2 linked regions of the Gemmata obscuriglobus genome follow. The protein of the gene in region 1 interacts with the protein of each later gene in a pairwise test. Links are inferred from orthologs where the notes say so. Each region holds a gene or a part of one and is shown on either strand. Other genes may lie near its edges.

Region 1 (7,452 bases):
GCTCGTGCGCGAGAGCCGGACCTTGAAGGACAAACGACAGGTCGTGCGCAGCGTCCTCGACCGAATGCGGGCGGCGTTCAACGTCTCCGCGGCGGAGGTGGACACGCACGACGACGTAAAATTGGTTACGCTCGCGTTCGCCGCGGTGGGGTTCGAGACCGCCGCAGTTCAAAGCGCGTTGCAGAAGATCGCTGACGCCCTGCGCGTCCACCCGGTCGCGGAATACCTCGGCAGCGAGGTCACGGTGGGGTCGGAAGTGGTTTAGCCGCGAGGTTGCCGTGACCCGACCGTGCCCGTTTTGCCGCGCCCAACTCGTGACCGTGGGCAGCGGATACTGTCCGAACTGCGCTCGGCTTGATGTCGCTCGCTCGTGGAGAAAGTGGCACGGTCCTGCGTACTTGGTATCGGCATCCTTGTGGTTGCTGAGTTTGGTATTCTGGCTGTTACTCTACTTCGATCTGTTCAGCCAGGACGGTCAGAGCCGGATTGATATGTCGGGCTGTGTCGCGGTTCTTTCCGGTGTCAATTTGCTGCTTTTTATCAAAAAATTCCGCGACTGGCACGCAGGATTGAATTCATCTGCCACGAGGTCTGAACAACCCGAATGAAATCGCACCGGTTAGCACGCGTGTCGGAGGTGGTCCGCGAGACGGCGGCCAACGCCATCCTGTTCGAGATCAAAGACCCGCGGGTCAAGAACGTGACGGTCACGCGCGCGGAGGTGTCGGCCGACCTTCAGCACGCGAAGGTGTTCGTCTCGGTGATGGGGAGCGAGAAGGAGCAGTCGCTGACCATGCACGGGCTGAAGAGCGCCGCGGCCTACGTGCAGACGAAGATCGCCGACCGGCTCACGTCGCGGTACGTCCCCCACGTCACGTTCATCCTGGACGAGGGGGTGAAGAAGAGCATCGAGATCGCCCGGATTATCCGCGAGGAGAACGAGCGGCTCGAAGCCGATCGCGGCGCGGCCCAGACGCCCCCTGAAGGGGAGCCGGGGGGCGACTCGCCCGAGAGCGATCCCGAATCGACGGACGAAGCCGAGCACGGACAAACGACCGAAGCCGCCGAAGGAACGACGGACCGCCCGAAACCGTAGCCGCGGCGCGGGCCGCGCCCGCTTCGCAGCAGTCCCCACGGGCGAACGCCAACGGAACCGGAGTCCCACCGCATGCCGGCCATCACGAACAAGCAGCAGCTCCTGACGCAGGCGCAGGCGGCCCTCAAGAAGAGGTACCCGCTCCCCACCCCCGAGCCGCGCGAGCCGCGCCTGTTGCTCGATGAACTCATCTTCGCCATCTGCCGAGAAGGCAGCACCACCGAGGACGCGGAAGAGGCCTACGCGCGCATCCGGAAGGTCTTCGTGGACTGGAACGAGATCCGCGTCAGCACGGTTCAGGAGGTCGCCGACGCGCTGCGGCCGCTGCCCAACCCGGGGCCGCGCGCGGGGTGGATCATCGGCGTGCTGCACGCCGTGTTCGAGATGAACTACTCCTACGACCTCGGCGACATGGAGAAGAAGGGGCTCAAGAACGCGGCCAAGCAGATCTCCCGCTACTTCAACGCCAAGGACCTCGAAACGAAGGGGCTCAAGCAGGCCGCGAAGCAGATCGAGCGGTTCAAGCGGGTGAACGACTTCGCGGTGGCGTGGGTGGTCCAGCGGTCCCTCGGCGGGCACGCGATCCCCCTGGACGGCCCGACCTTTCGCGTGCTCCGGCGGCTCAATGTGGTCGAGGAGGCCGAGGCCGAGGACATGGAGTCGCTCCGCGGCGGCATCGAGCACGTGATCCCGAAGGCGCGTGGCGAGGAGTTCACGGAGCTGATGAGTATCCACGCCAAGGAGACCTGCATCGAGAAGACCCCGCTGTGCGGCCAGTGTGTGCTCAAGGGCGAGTGCCCCACCGGGATCGAACTCTTGTCGAAGAAGTCCGACAAAGACAAAGAGAAGGCCGAGCCGAAGCCGAAGAAGTCGCGCTGAGCCCGTTTTCTAACGAACCGGGGGCTCATGCCCCCGTCCGCCGACACGTCACGTTTTGCCGCTCCTTTTCTCCACTTCTCCCAATCTAACTGGCGCAAGCTCGGGTCATGGCCTCGTCTGCCCGATGAGGACGGGCCGCACAAATTGCTCAACCCGCACGGCCCTCATGGCCGATCAAGCCTGTTGCCAGCCGCCTAATCCGTCGAGGCTCTATGACGTCCGCGCCGCTCGATCGGCTCGTGGGATCGCTCGCGGGGACCGGAATGACCCGGTTCTTCCGCCGCATGTTCGACGACTACCCCGACCTCCTGATGAAGGACCTGACGGTCGAGGCCGTGAACCCCGACCGCACGATCAAGCTCGGCGGGCGGTGGGTCACCAACTTCGGTTCCGACAGTTTTCTGGGCCTGGACCAAGACCTGCGCGTGTGTGCCGCGCTCGAACGGGGCGTGCGGACGTGGGGCACGCACAACGGCACTTCGCGCGCCTTCTCCAGCGCCGAACCGAACGTTCGTGCCGAGCGTAAACTCGCCGAGTGGCTCGGCACGGAAGCGGCGCTCATCTACCCGTCCGTCACACTCGCGAACGTGGGGGCGCTGCCGGCGCTCGTCACGCGGCAGGACGTGTTGGTCGCGGACCAGTTCGCGCACAACTCCATTGACGAGGGATTGAAGCTCGCAAAGGCTCGCGGGGTGCGGACGGCGAAGTTCGAGCACAACTCGCCCGCGGCGCTTGAAGAAACGCTCCGGGGCTTGCAGCCGTTCCGGCACGCGGTGGTAGCAGTGGACGGCGTGTACAGCATGAGCGGCGAACTCCCGCCGCTTCAGGAGTTCGACCGCATTTGCCGGGCGCACAACGCGTGCTTGTACGTGGACGACGCGCACGCGAGCGGGGTGCTCGGCGAGCACGGTCGCGGTACGGTGCTGGCCTCGCTCGGGCACTACGACAACGTGCTGACGGTGGGCTCACTGTCGAAGGGCTTCTCCTGTCTGGGCGGGTTCGTCGCCGGTTCACAAGCGGCTGTTGACGTGCTCAAACTACGCTCGAACTCGTTGATTTTCGGTGGCCCGGTGCCGCCGCCGTATCTCGAAGCGGTTTGCGCCGTCGTCGACATTCTGATGTCGCCCGAATATCCGGCGCTACGGGCCAGACTCGACGCGAACGTGCGCAAGCTCGCCCAGGGTGCCGCGCGAAGAGGGTTCACCGTACTGGGCGGGTTGGTGCCGATCGTGTCGGTGCTGATCGGCGGCGAGGAGGCGACCCTGAAGGCCGGGCGGTTCCTGTACGAACAGGGCTATTACGCACAGTCCGTCGTGTTCCCGGCGGTGCCGCACGGGCACGGGGTGTTGCGGATGCAGGTCAACGCGAACCACACACCGGCACAGGTCGATGGGCTGCTCGACGCACTCACCGCCCTGGCAGCCGGGACCGCAGTTCCCGAACCGGCGACCGCGGCTGCGGCATGATTTCCCCGTGCTTGTAGGGTCAGACTGGTATCAGACGAGGAGCCAAGGAGTGCTACGCGCAACCGAATGATGCACTGGCTCTATCTGATCCTCGCGGGCTGCTGCGAGTGCGGGTTCACCACCTGCCTGAAGCTCTCCGAAGGGCTGACCAAGCTCGGCTGGGCGCTCGCATTCGTGTTGCTGTCGATCATCAGCTTCGGGCTGCTCACGCTCGCGGCTCAGAAGATCTCGCTCGGCACGGCCTACGCCGTGTGGACCGGTATCGGCGCGGCCGGCACTGCGATCATCGGGATCGTGTGGTTCAAAGACCCTGCCACGTTCTGGCGGCTGTTCTTTTTGGCCGGCCTGATCGGCTGCATCATCGGGCTGAAAATCGTCTCGCCAGAAAAAGAGTGAGGGATCGGCCGCAACGAGGCCCCAAAAGTGGGGGGCGCGGAGTCGGGGGCGTTTGTTCCTGCCTTCAGGCTCGGTTCCACCCACTTTGGGGCCTTTCCTGCGGTCATTTTCCGACGTCCCGCCGCCCGAACCGCTTCTGCTATAATCACATTCAACGTCCCGAGAATCGAAGCTCAACGAGCAGGTGAAATGAAGATCGTGAGGTACCCGCACCCGGCACTGCGGGCGAAAGCCAAACCGGTGATCGCCATCGACGCGGACGTGCAGAAGGCTGCGGCGCAGATGGTCGAGCTGATGTACCGGAGCGAGGGCCTGGGGCTGGCCGCGCCTCAGGTGACGCTCGATTACCAGATGATCGTGTTGAACCCGCTGGGCGAGGCCGACCAACCGGACCAGGAGGTCGTTGCGATCAACCCGGTCATCGTCGAGGCGAAGGGCTCCACGATCAACGACCGCGAGGGGTGCCTGAGTTTCCCCGGGCTGTACCAAAACGTGCGCCGGTACAAGACCGTGACGGTCAAGTTCTATAACCTGAAGGGCGAACTGGTTCAAACAACGGCGCACGACCTTGCGGCCCGTGTGTGGCAGCACGAGATCGACCACCTTCAGGGCACGCTGTTTATTGACAAGATGGGGTCGCTCGGCCTGTCACGCAGCCAGAAGGATCTGGAGAAGTTCATCTCGGACTTCGAGAAAGACAAGAAGAAGGGCGATCTGCCCCCGGACATGGTCCAGGCGCTGTGACGTTCGGCCCGTAATCGGTTGTCAGCTATCAGTCAGCGCTGACAGCACCGGCCACTCGCTCCGCTGACTGACCCCGCCCGCCGAGAACCGACAACTTCATGCGCATCGTGATGATGGGGACGGGTACGTTCGCCGAGCCGACGTTCGAGGCGCTGATCGCGGCGTTCGGTGCGGACGTGGTGGGGCTGGTGACGCAACCGGAGCGCGACACCGGCAACAAGCGCGGCAGCACGCGCCAGACCGGCAAGGGTATGGCGAACATCGCCCGCGCGGCGAACATCCCGGTCGCTCAACCCGAGAGCATCAACACACCCGAAGGGCTAACACAACTTCAGGCGATGGCGCCCGACCTGCTCGTGGTTGCGGCATACGGGCAGATCCTGTCGAAGGACGTCATCAACGCACCGACCCGCGGCATCATCAACGTTCACGCCTCGCTGCTGCCGAAGTACCGCGGGGCCGCGCCCGTCGCCTATGCGATCCTCGGGGGCGAAGCCCGAACCGGCGTGACCATCATCAAGGTGACGCCCGGGCTCGACTCCGGCGACATGGTCCTTCAGGAATCGCTCGACATTCTCCCGACCGATACTACCGGCACGCTGGAAGCTCGCCTCGCAACCCTTGGCGCGGGGATGGCGGTCGAGGCCACGCAGAAGTACGCCGCGGGCGGCCCGGTCGAAGGTGCGAAGCAAGACCCCGCGCTAGTAACGAAAGCGCCGAAGATCAAGAAGGAGTTCGGGCTCATCGACTGGACGAAACCGGCGGGCTACGTCGAGCGGTTCGTGCGTGCGATGCAGCCGTGGCCGACCGCGTACACGTTCCTGCACCGCCCCGGTAAGGAGCCGATGCGGGTGATCGTGAGTAAAGTCGCGTGCGGTGCGATGTGCCCGTGTGGCCCCAACCGCCCCGCGACGGGGACTGTCAGCGGCAGCAGAAAGGACCCTGTGTCCGGCAACGTGGTCATTAGTGTCTGGGTGGGAGACAACATCTCCATCGACCTTTCCGAACTTCAGCCCGCAGGGAAGAAGAAGATGACCGCGGAGGAGTTCCTTCGTGGTTATCCGATCGTTGAAGGTATGCGGTTCGGACCGGAAGTGCTGTCATGAGTATCACCGCACGACAGGTCGCGGCCGACGTGCTGAACCGGTCCCGGTCGCGCGACGGGTTCGCCGCCGAACTCGTGGACGACGCCGTTAACGCCGCGAACCTCTCTCCGCAGGATCGTCGGTTCGTTACGCAACTGGTGTTCGGGGTGATCCGCCGCGGCGGCACCCTGGACGCGTTGCTCAAGCCGTTCATCCACCTGCCAACGCACGCGGTTCAGGACCGCGTTTGGGATTTGCTGCGTCTCGGGGCGTTCCAGCTTACGTTTCTCACGCACGTTCCGAAGCACGCGGCCGTTCACGAGACCGTCGAACTCGCGGAGCACGTCGGCGCGCCGAAGGCAAAAGGGTTCGTCAACGGCGTGTTGCGCCGGATCGCGGAGCTGACCACCGACGAGTTCACGGACGCGCCTGGGGCCGCTGCGGTGCCGTTCGCGCTGGTCGAAAGCGCCCCGACGCCGTCGGAAGGGGGCGGGAGGGGTTCTTACCGCCGGCTTACCAAACCCGTTCTGCCTGATCCCGCAACCGATCCGGCACCATACTTCGCCGCGGCGTTCTCGTTCCCACAGTGGCTCGCGAACCGCTGGTTGAAGAGGTACGGCGTCGACGAGTGCGTCCGCTTGGGTTTTTGGTTCAATGCCGCACCGCCGCTGTGGGTTCGGGTGAACAAACTGCGCGCGAGCCGCGAGAGCTACCGCATCCAGCTCGCGGCGCAGACGATCGAGGTCGAACCCGGCGAGCACCCGCAGGCGCTGCGGTTTTCGCAGCATCACAGCATCCGCGACCTGCCCGGGTACGCCGAAGGCGACTTCGCGGTGCAGGACCATTCGTCGATGTTGGTGGCGTCCGCGCTGGGTGTCCAGCCCGGGATGCGGATTCTGGACGCCTGCGCCGCGCCGGGCGGGAAGACCACGCACCTGATGGAACTGATGGACGGCCGCGGGCACATCACCGCGTGCGACATCGACCCGAAGCGGCTCGAAACGGTCGCCGCCCTCGCACAGCGGATGCGGCTCACGGGCATCGAAACCGTTCTGCTGAAGGATAATGAGGAGTTCCCCGCGGGGCCGTTCGACGCCGCCCTGGTGGACGTGCCGTGTAGTAATACGGGCGTGATCGGGCGCCGTCCGGAGGTGAGGTGGCGCCTTAAACCGAACGAATTCGAGTACCTCATCCGCCTTCAAACGCGACTGCTGATCCTCGCGGCCGATCGCGTCAAGCCCGGCGGTGCGGTGGTGTACTCCACGTGCAGCATCGAGCCCGACGAGAACGAGGGTGTCGTGAAAGCGGTGCTCCGCGGGATGCGCGGGCTGACGCTCGAAGCGGAACACCACTCGGTCCCGGGGCGGCCGTCCGATGGCGGGTACTGGGCGCGACTTCGGAAGGCGAACGCGTAGCCGGCACGGTTGGCCTTGACGCGGTCCGACCGGGGCGGGTCTACTCTCGGTTCGGGTTCTCGCGATTACCAACCGGAACACGTCTATGGCCACGGACACGGCCCCGCCTTCGCCCGCCCCCGGCGGCGCCCTTGGCCCCGCTCCGCGGGGGGGGCGCGCTCAAACGTCGGCCGCCGACCCCACGACGCACTTGTGGCAGTTGCCGGTGCTGCTGATCGGCGTTGGCGTGTTCGTGTCCGCGTGGCAGGGGTGGCTCCCGGCCGGGCAGAGCGACCCCGCATCCGCGTTCCGGCGCGCCGTCGAGTCACTTCGGGGCAGCTACGAGAAGCACGCCCCCGATCCTGAGGAGCTGAAAGCCAACCTCACCAGGG
Region 2 (7,480 bases), 800 kb from region 1 along the record:
GTCCGCGACCGCTTGCTGATCGAGGTACTTGGCCCGGAGCACGGCCTCGTACCGCTCGGGCAGTTCGGCGAGCGCGAGGGCGACGCGCTCGGCCCGTTCGACCGCCCCGCCCTCGTCCGGCGCGGCCCTGTCATCGGCCGGTTGGAGGGCACGAACCCGGGCCGTGCGGCGGTAGCGCGAGCGGACCGCGCTGCGGGCGGCGTTGGACGCAATCCCGCACAGCCAGTCGAAGAAGCTCCCCTTCGCGGGGTCGAAGTCGCGCACCCGGCGCACGGCGGTGAGCCACGTTTCCTGGATCACGTCGTCGGTGAGGTCGGGCAGCCCGCCGCACCGCCACCGCGCGTAGCGCGCGAGGGGGGCGTAGTGCGCGTCGAACCACCCGTGCCACGCGTCCGACCTGCCGGCCAGCACCGCGTCGCGAATCGCCCGCTCGTGCCCAGCGTCGGCCGTGCTCATTGAGGGGATATTGTCCCCGCGCGGCGTGAATCCTTCGCGGGAATTCGGAAATGCTTCTCTCTGCGGAGCGGGCGGGGCGAACAGTACCGCTTTGCAGACGCCCGCGCGCCGCTCACTTCAGCCGTTCGCCGATGTCGATATCGATGTACGTGTGCCCGACATGGCACCCGTAGCAGAAGTGGTACTTGCCGGCCTTCGTCCCGCTGTAATGGTCCCCGGCCAGGGCGTAAAACGAGGCGGACCGGCCCTCGGAGTCGGTTACCCCGGACGACCACCGGAAGACTTTCCCGTCGGCCCCCAGCCCGGCGAGCACGGTCGGGGCGCTGGGGTCCGCGGGAACCCACGTCTTGAAATCCCCCCACTGCACTTCTGTGGTAAAGAGTTTCTCCCAGCGCCCCGGAACGCGCGGGAGGTGAGGGTCATCGAACCGGTCGCGGTGGGAAGCGTAAAAGGCGATCTGTTTGATGCCGGTCGGGGGCACCGATACCGACCGCTTTCCGGTGTCGGTGGTCTGGCCCGGGAACGGGGTGTTGACCTCCAGCAGGATCGCGTTGTTCTGGACGAGACCGAGCGGGCCGCTGTACCGCCGGCCGGGCAGCGAGAGGAACGCCGGCATGTTCGAGGTGTCGGCCGGGGCCAGTTCGGGGAAATGCGTCCGCGTGACCCGCGGGTACGCCGCAACCGGTTCCGCATCGACGTAGCCGGGGTCGTCGAACAGCAGTTCCCCCGCGCCCCCGTCGCCGGACTCCCAGGCGTGCGACACCAGGTACAGTCCGTAGCTCCCCGGGAGCGGGGCGCGGTCCGGGTCGTGCGCGGCGCCGGAAAACAGCACCCCGTCCGGCGGGCAGGGGCTCGGCGTCGCGGCCGAGAGGGGCCGCCCGTCCGGACCGCGGTCCGGGCCGAACTCGAACGCGCCCCCGGACTGGCGGGGCATCCGCTCGCCCGCGGGCAGCGCGCTCGGCGCGTTCCGCAAATACCCCCAATCCGCCTGCGCGATCCGATACCGACCGGCCGTCGGGGAGTCGGTCATGAAAACGACACGGTTGTTGAAGGTGGGGCGCGGCCGCCAGACGGGGTGCGGGATCTTGACGGCGTAGCCGAATTGCGCCGTGTCCGTGTACGTCCGCGCCCCGACCCAAACGTCGGTCGCGGCCGTCGCGAACGCCCGCCCGGGCGAGACGGGCTGGATGTCCCGTTCGTCGGCCGTCACCGCCTCCTGGTTCCGACTCCAGAGGCTGAACAAGATGGCCCCCTCGGACGTCGGGAACGGCCAGCGGTCGTTGTTCCGGTTGGCGGTGATCGGGTGCGGGGCGGCGTCGCCCGGCGGGCGGTGCCAAATCTGGGTCGCTCGCCGGGCGTGCCCGCGGCCGAGGTCCGGGAGCCGGCTGGAGGCGAACAACAGCCCACCGTCCCCGCGGTCGGCGGGGTCGATGTCGTCGTAATCCAACCGCCGCCGCTCGTCCTCGGGGAGCACACCGCCATCGGCGGCGAACCGCATCGGCGGGTTGGAAACGCACCCCGGGTCGTCCGGGCCACCGGTCAACTGTCGGAGGTTGTCGCCGTTCAGTTCGACCTCATAGATCCGCCACCGTCCGGGGTCCGGTGCGGCCCGTCGGCCGGCGAACAGCACGCGCCGCCCGTCCGGACTGACCGTCGGGCTCATCACGTCAATGAGGGTTCCCCCGTCGGGGAGCGGCCGCCCCCACGTCAGTTCGTACACCCGGCCGTTCGGGTCCAGGCGCCGGAGCCGCCCTTCCGCCGACGCCCAGGGGATCGTTCCGGGGTAACGGAAGCCCTCCGCCTCGGGGGCGGCGGCGGCGAAACTGCTCGGGTCGGTCCGGGAGGTGAACACCACCGGGACCGGCGGCTTCGCCCGGACGAAACGGCGCAGGTCCGGTGCTTCAGCGACCCCTCGCGTGGCGAGATAGAAGCCGACCGCGACGAGCCCCGCAACAGCGGCAACGCTGACGCCGACGAGCAGCCGAGTTCGACGGCGGGAGAGACCGGCGACCATGATGCGCCCTTCGCTCGGGTGGCCGGGACCAAGTGGCGGAACGGCCACACCCGGCGGCACCAGAAAAGAAAGGAACCGGGACACAGGTCCCGGTTCAGGTGTCACGAAGTATCCGCTCGCCTCAACGCGGATCAGAAGTTGGGGACCGGCTGCCCGTCGCTCGCGGAGTTGATGAGGTACCAGTCTCGCGGGTCGATCGAGTTGGTAACGAACCGAACGCCGCCGTCGCCCATCGCGCAGTTCACGCCGCCCGTGTGGCGCGACCGGGCGGTCGCCTGGGTGCTGGCGCCGCACGTCTCCCAGCAGCTCATGCCGCCCGGGTTGTCCGTCTTGCACCCCTGCACGTCGTCCGCGTTGCCGATGTTGTAGTTGGGCGCCAGGCAGTCGCCGACGCCGTGCCCGGCGATCACGCTGGAGCCCGGGAAGCCGACGGCCCAGGTGCCCCGCGGGTCGCCCGAGACGACCCCCGAGCGGACCTCGGAGAGCAGGACGGTGTTGGAGCTGCCGTCGCCGATCTGCTCGATCTTCATGCTCTTCCGGCTGCCGGTCACAACGGTGAACGGCCCCTGGCCGCTCAGGTTGTAGTTGTCGGACGAGGAGCTCCCGTTCAGGGTGTAGTAGAACCACTGCGGGCCGCAGTTGGCCGCGTAGTTCCCGCGCGCCCACCCGCCGGTCGGGCCGGTGCTGATCGTCCCGTTCGAGGCCGTCTGGTTGGACCCGTCGGACGGGCACAGGAGGGTCTTGATCGTCGTCCCGCCGATCGCCCGCCAGTTGCTGTCAGTGGTCAAGCCCGAGGTGTGGGAGTTGACGCTCGCGGTCACCGCCTGGGTGAGCAGGTTGCCCTGCTCGAAGTTCGGGAGGATGAACACGATCCAGTTCGGCCCCCACCGCGTGTCGCTCGGCTTGCACGACGCGTTCTGGTCGGCGTACACGGCTGCATTGTTGATCATGGCCGGGGGCAGGCCGCCGGCGGTGTCCGAGTACGAGTGACAGGCGAGCGCGAGCTGCTTGAGGTTGTTCTGGCAGCTCATCCGGGCGGCGGCCTCGCGCACCTTCTGCACGGCGGGCAGCAGCAGGCCGATGAGGATCGCAATGATGGCGATCACCACCAGCAGTTCGATCAGTGTGAAGGCGGACCTTCGGCGAATAAAGTTCGGGCGCATAGAACGGACCTCAGAAGTGTGGAGAGTGAGGAACAGTTACAAGAAACGAACAAAAAGAGCCGATTGAGTATATATAATACCTGTTTGAAACGTTGAAAACAACGTGAAAAATATGCGAACCGCGTTCCGCACCCGCCTGCCGGATGCGTGCGACGCCAGATTTCGCGCAATACAATAAATACGATGCGTGCCGCCTGTGCTGCGCACGCATGTCTCCTGTCGTTGCCTGCCGGTGAAGTCGTTCGCACGGTCAGCTCGCGTCGAGCGGGTACATCGGCCGCTTAATGTGTTTGTACTCGAACCGGGCCGCGTTGATCGCGGTCAGGCCCGGCGTGTCCACCTCGATAATGGTTCCGCCGATCGGGGCGTACGCGGCCTTGTACGCGACGGCCGCCTTCAAGACGATCACCCGCACGTGCTTCGGGTCGATCCCGAGCGAGGTGAGCTGCCCCAGGCTGAACGGCGGGGTGCGGAGCGTGTTCACCACGAGCAGGTTCCCGTCCGCGAGGTCGATGACCGCGGTGTGGCCCTGGTCGTTCTGCCGCTTCCCGCCGTGGCGCGGCTCCACCTCCACCCAGCGTCCCTCGTGCAGCGAGCGCACCGTGCCGCGCACGGTCAGCGGCGGCCCGTGCAGCGCGCCGGTGCTGCCGCCCACCTTCACCTCCACCCGCCCGCCCACACCGGCGTCCTTGGCCTGCGCCACCGCCGACGGCGCGTGAAGCGTCACCACGAAGCCTTTCGCCCGCTGCTTGAGCAGTTCCGCGAGGAGCACGGTCCCGTCGCCGGCCGACCCGCCGCCGATGTTGTCCCCGAGGTCGATCAGCAGCGCCGGCAGGTGCGTACACGCCAGCGCCTGGCGCACCGCCTCTTCGGGGGCCGGGCACGGCACGTTGAGCCGCTCGCGCACCGCCCACATCGCGTTCGCCAGCTCGTCGGCGGCCGCTTTCGCGCGGGTCCGGTCCCCGTCGGCCACCACGATCACGCTGGCGCCCATCTCGGGCACGTCCGCGTAGGGGAACCCGGCCATCAGGCTCACCGAGAGGACGCCGGGCTGCTGCTCCATCGCGCGGGCCATCCGCATCAGCCCGGCCATCGGCTCGCGGGCCGTGTCCTGCCCCAGCAGGTTCAGCAGCATCGGCGGCTTCGCGACGTGGCACACCGGGCGGACCGCCTTGCCCACCGCCCGCGCGACCAGTTCGGCCGCGGCCACCCCGCGCTGCCGCTGGTCCACGTGCGGGTACGTCTGGTAGCCGACGAGCGCGTCGGCCGCTTCGGCCATCTGCGGCGAGACGTTCGCGTGGAAGTCGAGCGTGACCACCAGGGGCACGCTCGGCCCGAGCGCGGCGCGAACCCGGCGCAGCACCTCGGTGTCCGCATCGGGGTGTCTGGGCGTGACCATCGCCCCGTGCAGGGCGAGCAGCACGCCCTGCGCCCGGGCGAGCCGGAACCCGGTCACGAGGGCGTCGGTGAAGTGGTCGAAGAACTCGTCGCTCACCGGGCCGGCCGGGGTGGCCCACGCCATCGCGACCGGCACCGGGGTGAACCCGAACCGCCGCCCCCCTTCGATGAACCCGCCGATCTCGTGGTGCGCCTCCTGCCAGCTCGGGATCACGGCGTCGCCGTACGTGAGGCTGCCGTCGCGGAACCGCGACAGGTCCGTGGGGAGTGGGGCGAACGTGTTCGACTCGTGCATGAACCCGCCGATCGCGATCCGCATCGTGTCTCTCCGCCGTCCCACGGGCCGGGCGCCAATACCGCGCCCGCTGTTCACGAGATTTCATATGGTTTCTGTGAGGGCGGCGTCCCTCACTTCTCCAATTACTGAGGTGCTCCAGTGCCTGTGAACGTGGCGGTGGTCGGCGCAACCGGTGCCGTGGGCGATCTGATCCGGAAGGTGCTCGCGGAGCGCAGCTTCCCGGTCAAATCGATCAAATTCCTGGCGTCCGAGAAAAGCGCGGGCAAAACCGTCGAGTTCGCGGGCAAACCGTACCCGGTCGAGGCGATCCGGGCCGAGGCGTTCGAGGGCGTGCAGATCGTCCTGAGCAGCACCCCGAGTTCGATCAGCAAGGAGTTCTCCCCGATCGCGGCGAAGGCCGGCGCGATCGTGGTGGACAACTCGTCGGCGTGGCGCATGGACCCGGACTGCCCGCTGGTGGTGCCGGAGGTCAACGCGCACGAGCTGCACAACGCGAAGAAGGGGATCGTCGCGAACCCGAACTGCGTCGCCATCCCGCTGTGCGTGGCGCTGAAGCCGCTGCACGACCTCGCGCCGGTGCGGCGCGTGGTGGTGGCGACCTACCAGTCCTCGTCCGGTAAGGGCGCCAAGGGGCTCGCGGACTTCGCGGCGCAGGCGAGCGCCTGGGCCGCGGGCCAGCCGGTGCCCGCGCCGACGGCGCACCGGGCGCAGCTCGCGGGGAACGTGGTCACCCTCGACTGGACGCTCGACCCGAACGGGTTCACGGAAGAAGAAAACAAGGTCATCAACGAGACGCGGAAGATCCTCGGCGACCAGACCATCGGGGTCTGCCCGACGTGCGTCCGCGTGCCGGTGAAGGTGGCCCACAGCGAGGCAGTGACGGTCGAGTTCGCCCGCCCCGTTTCCGTCGCCGACGCCAAGGCGGCGCTGGCGAAGGCCCCGGGCGTGGTGTTCATGGACGAGGTCGTGGACGGGCGGTTCCCGCAGCCCATCCACGCCGAGGGGAGCGACCACACGTTCGTGGGCCGCGTGCGGCAGGACCCGAGCAACCCGAACGCGCTGTGCCTGTGGGTGGTCGCCGACAACCTCCGCAAGGGCGCGGCCAGCAACGCGGTGCAGTGCGCCGAGGAGCTGGTCAAGCGCGGCATTGTGAAGTAGCCGAACAGAAAAAGCAGTGTTCACCGCAGAGGGCACGAGAGGGCGCGGAGAGAAGACCAAGGACTTCGGGTCAAAAGCCCGATCATCAGAAAGTTATAAAGCCACAAACCCAGTTTTAATAATGGCTTGTGACTTTACGACTTGCTGACTGACGACTTTTGACCCGGAAGTCCTTGGTCTTCTCTCCGCGCCCTCTCGTGCCCTCTGCGGTGAAATCTCTTGAATGCGTAACCTCAAACTCATCATCCGCTACGACGGGACCGACTTCTTCGGCTGGCAGACGCAGCCCGGCCGGCGCACGGTTCAAGAGACCGTCGAAAAAGCCATCGCGGAGATCACGCGCGAGCCGCGCGTGCGCCTGAACTGTAGCGGGCGCACGGACTCGGGCGTCCACGCGGTCGGCCAGGTCGCGAACGTGTACACCGCGTCCAAACTCTCGTGCGCGGTGCTGCTGAAGGCGATCAACGCGAAGCTGCCCGAAGACGTCGGCGTGCGCGAGGTGACCGAGGCCCCGCAGAGCTTCTGCGCGAACAAGGACGCGGTGCGGAAGATGTACCGCTACGTCGTGCAGGACGGCCGGCTGCAAGACCCGTTCTTGCGGAAGTACGCGTGGTTCGTCCGCCAGCACCTGAACGCCGAAGCCATGGCGCGGGCGTCCCGGTGCCTGGTGGGGCGCCACGACTTCCGCTGCTTCGAGACGGAGTGGCCGAACCGGCTCACCAGCGTGCGGACCATCACGCACCTGAGCGTGAACCGGTTCGGCGAGTGCATCTGGATCGACGTGGAGGCGAACGGCTTCCTCTACAACATGGTGCGCGCGATCGCCGGGAGTCTGGTGCAGGTCGGCCGCGGGTTCTGGCCCGAAACGCAGATCGCCGACGTGCTCCACGCGATGGACCGCCGACTCGCCGGCCCCACCGCGCCGCCGGAAGGGCTGTTCCTGATGCGCGTGACCTACCCGGAATCCGGCGCCGATCGCCCGGCGCCAGGGGA

The links.
Region 2: the proteins of def (region 1) and GobsT_RS32365 interact in binary tests that used the Escherichia coli proteins (3 or more experiments, as listed by UniProt). The link is inferred for Gemmata obscuriglobus from one-to-one orthologs.

What each region holds. Positions count from the first base shown.
Region 1 is NZ_CP042911.1:8,601,440-8,608,891, forward strand. The notes cover bases 3,037-5,803. They hold def (peptide deformylase), read left to right. Parts: upstream 3,037-4,026; coding sequence 4,027-4,581; downstream 4,582-5,803. Other genes in these bases: GobsT_RS35725 (aminotransferase class I/II-fold pyridoxal phosphate-dependent enzyme), read left to right, coding at 3,037-3,441; GobsT_RS35730 (DMT family transporter), read left to right, coding at 3,511-3,837; fmt (methionyl-tRNA formyltransferase), read left to right, coding at 4,680-5,687; GobsT_RS35745 (transcription antitermination factor NusB), read left to right, coding at 5,684-5,803. Outside these bases: GobsT_RS35710 (DUF503 domain-containing protein), read left to right, coding at 1-265; 30S ribosome-binding factor RbfA, read left to right, coding at 605-1,096; GobsT_RS35720 (endonuclease III domain-containing protein), read left to right, coding at 1,169-1,975; more of GobsT_RS35725, read left to right, coding at 2,188-3,036; more of GobsT_RS35745, read left to right, coding at 5,804-7,081; GobsT_RS35750 (hypothetical protein), read left to right, coding at 7,167-7,452. UniProt on the Escherichia coli protein: Removes the formyl group from the N-terminal Met of newly synthesized proteins. Requires at least a dipeptide for an efficient rate of reaction. N-terminal L-methionine is a prerequisite for activity but the enzyme has broad specificity at other positions.
Region 2 is NZ_CP042911.1:7,808,464-7,815,943, reverse strand. Bases 4,686-7,480 are described here. They hold GobsT_RS32365 (aspartate-semialdehyde dehydrogenase), read left to right. Parts: upstream 4,686-5,473; coding sequence 5,474-6,487; downstream 6,488-7,480. Other genes in these bases: truA (tRNA pseudouridine(38-40) synthase TruA), read left to right, coding at 6,711-7,480; GobsT_RS32370 (M81 family metallopeptidase), read right to left, coding at 4,686-5,350. Outside these bases: GobsT_RS32385 (RNA polymerase sigma factor), read right to left, coding at 1-456; GobsT_RS32380 (TolB-like translocation protein), read right to left, coding at 569-2,470; GobsT_RS32375 (DUF1559 domain-containing protein), read right to left, coding at 2,602-3,633; more of GobsT_RS32370, read right to left, coding at 3,884-4,685.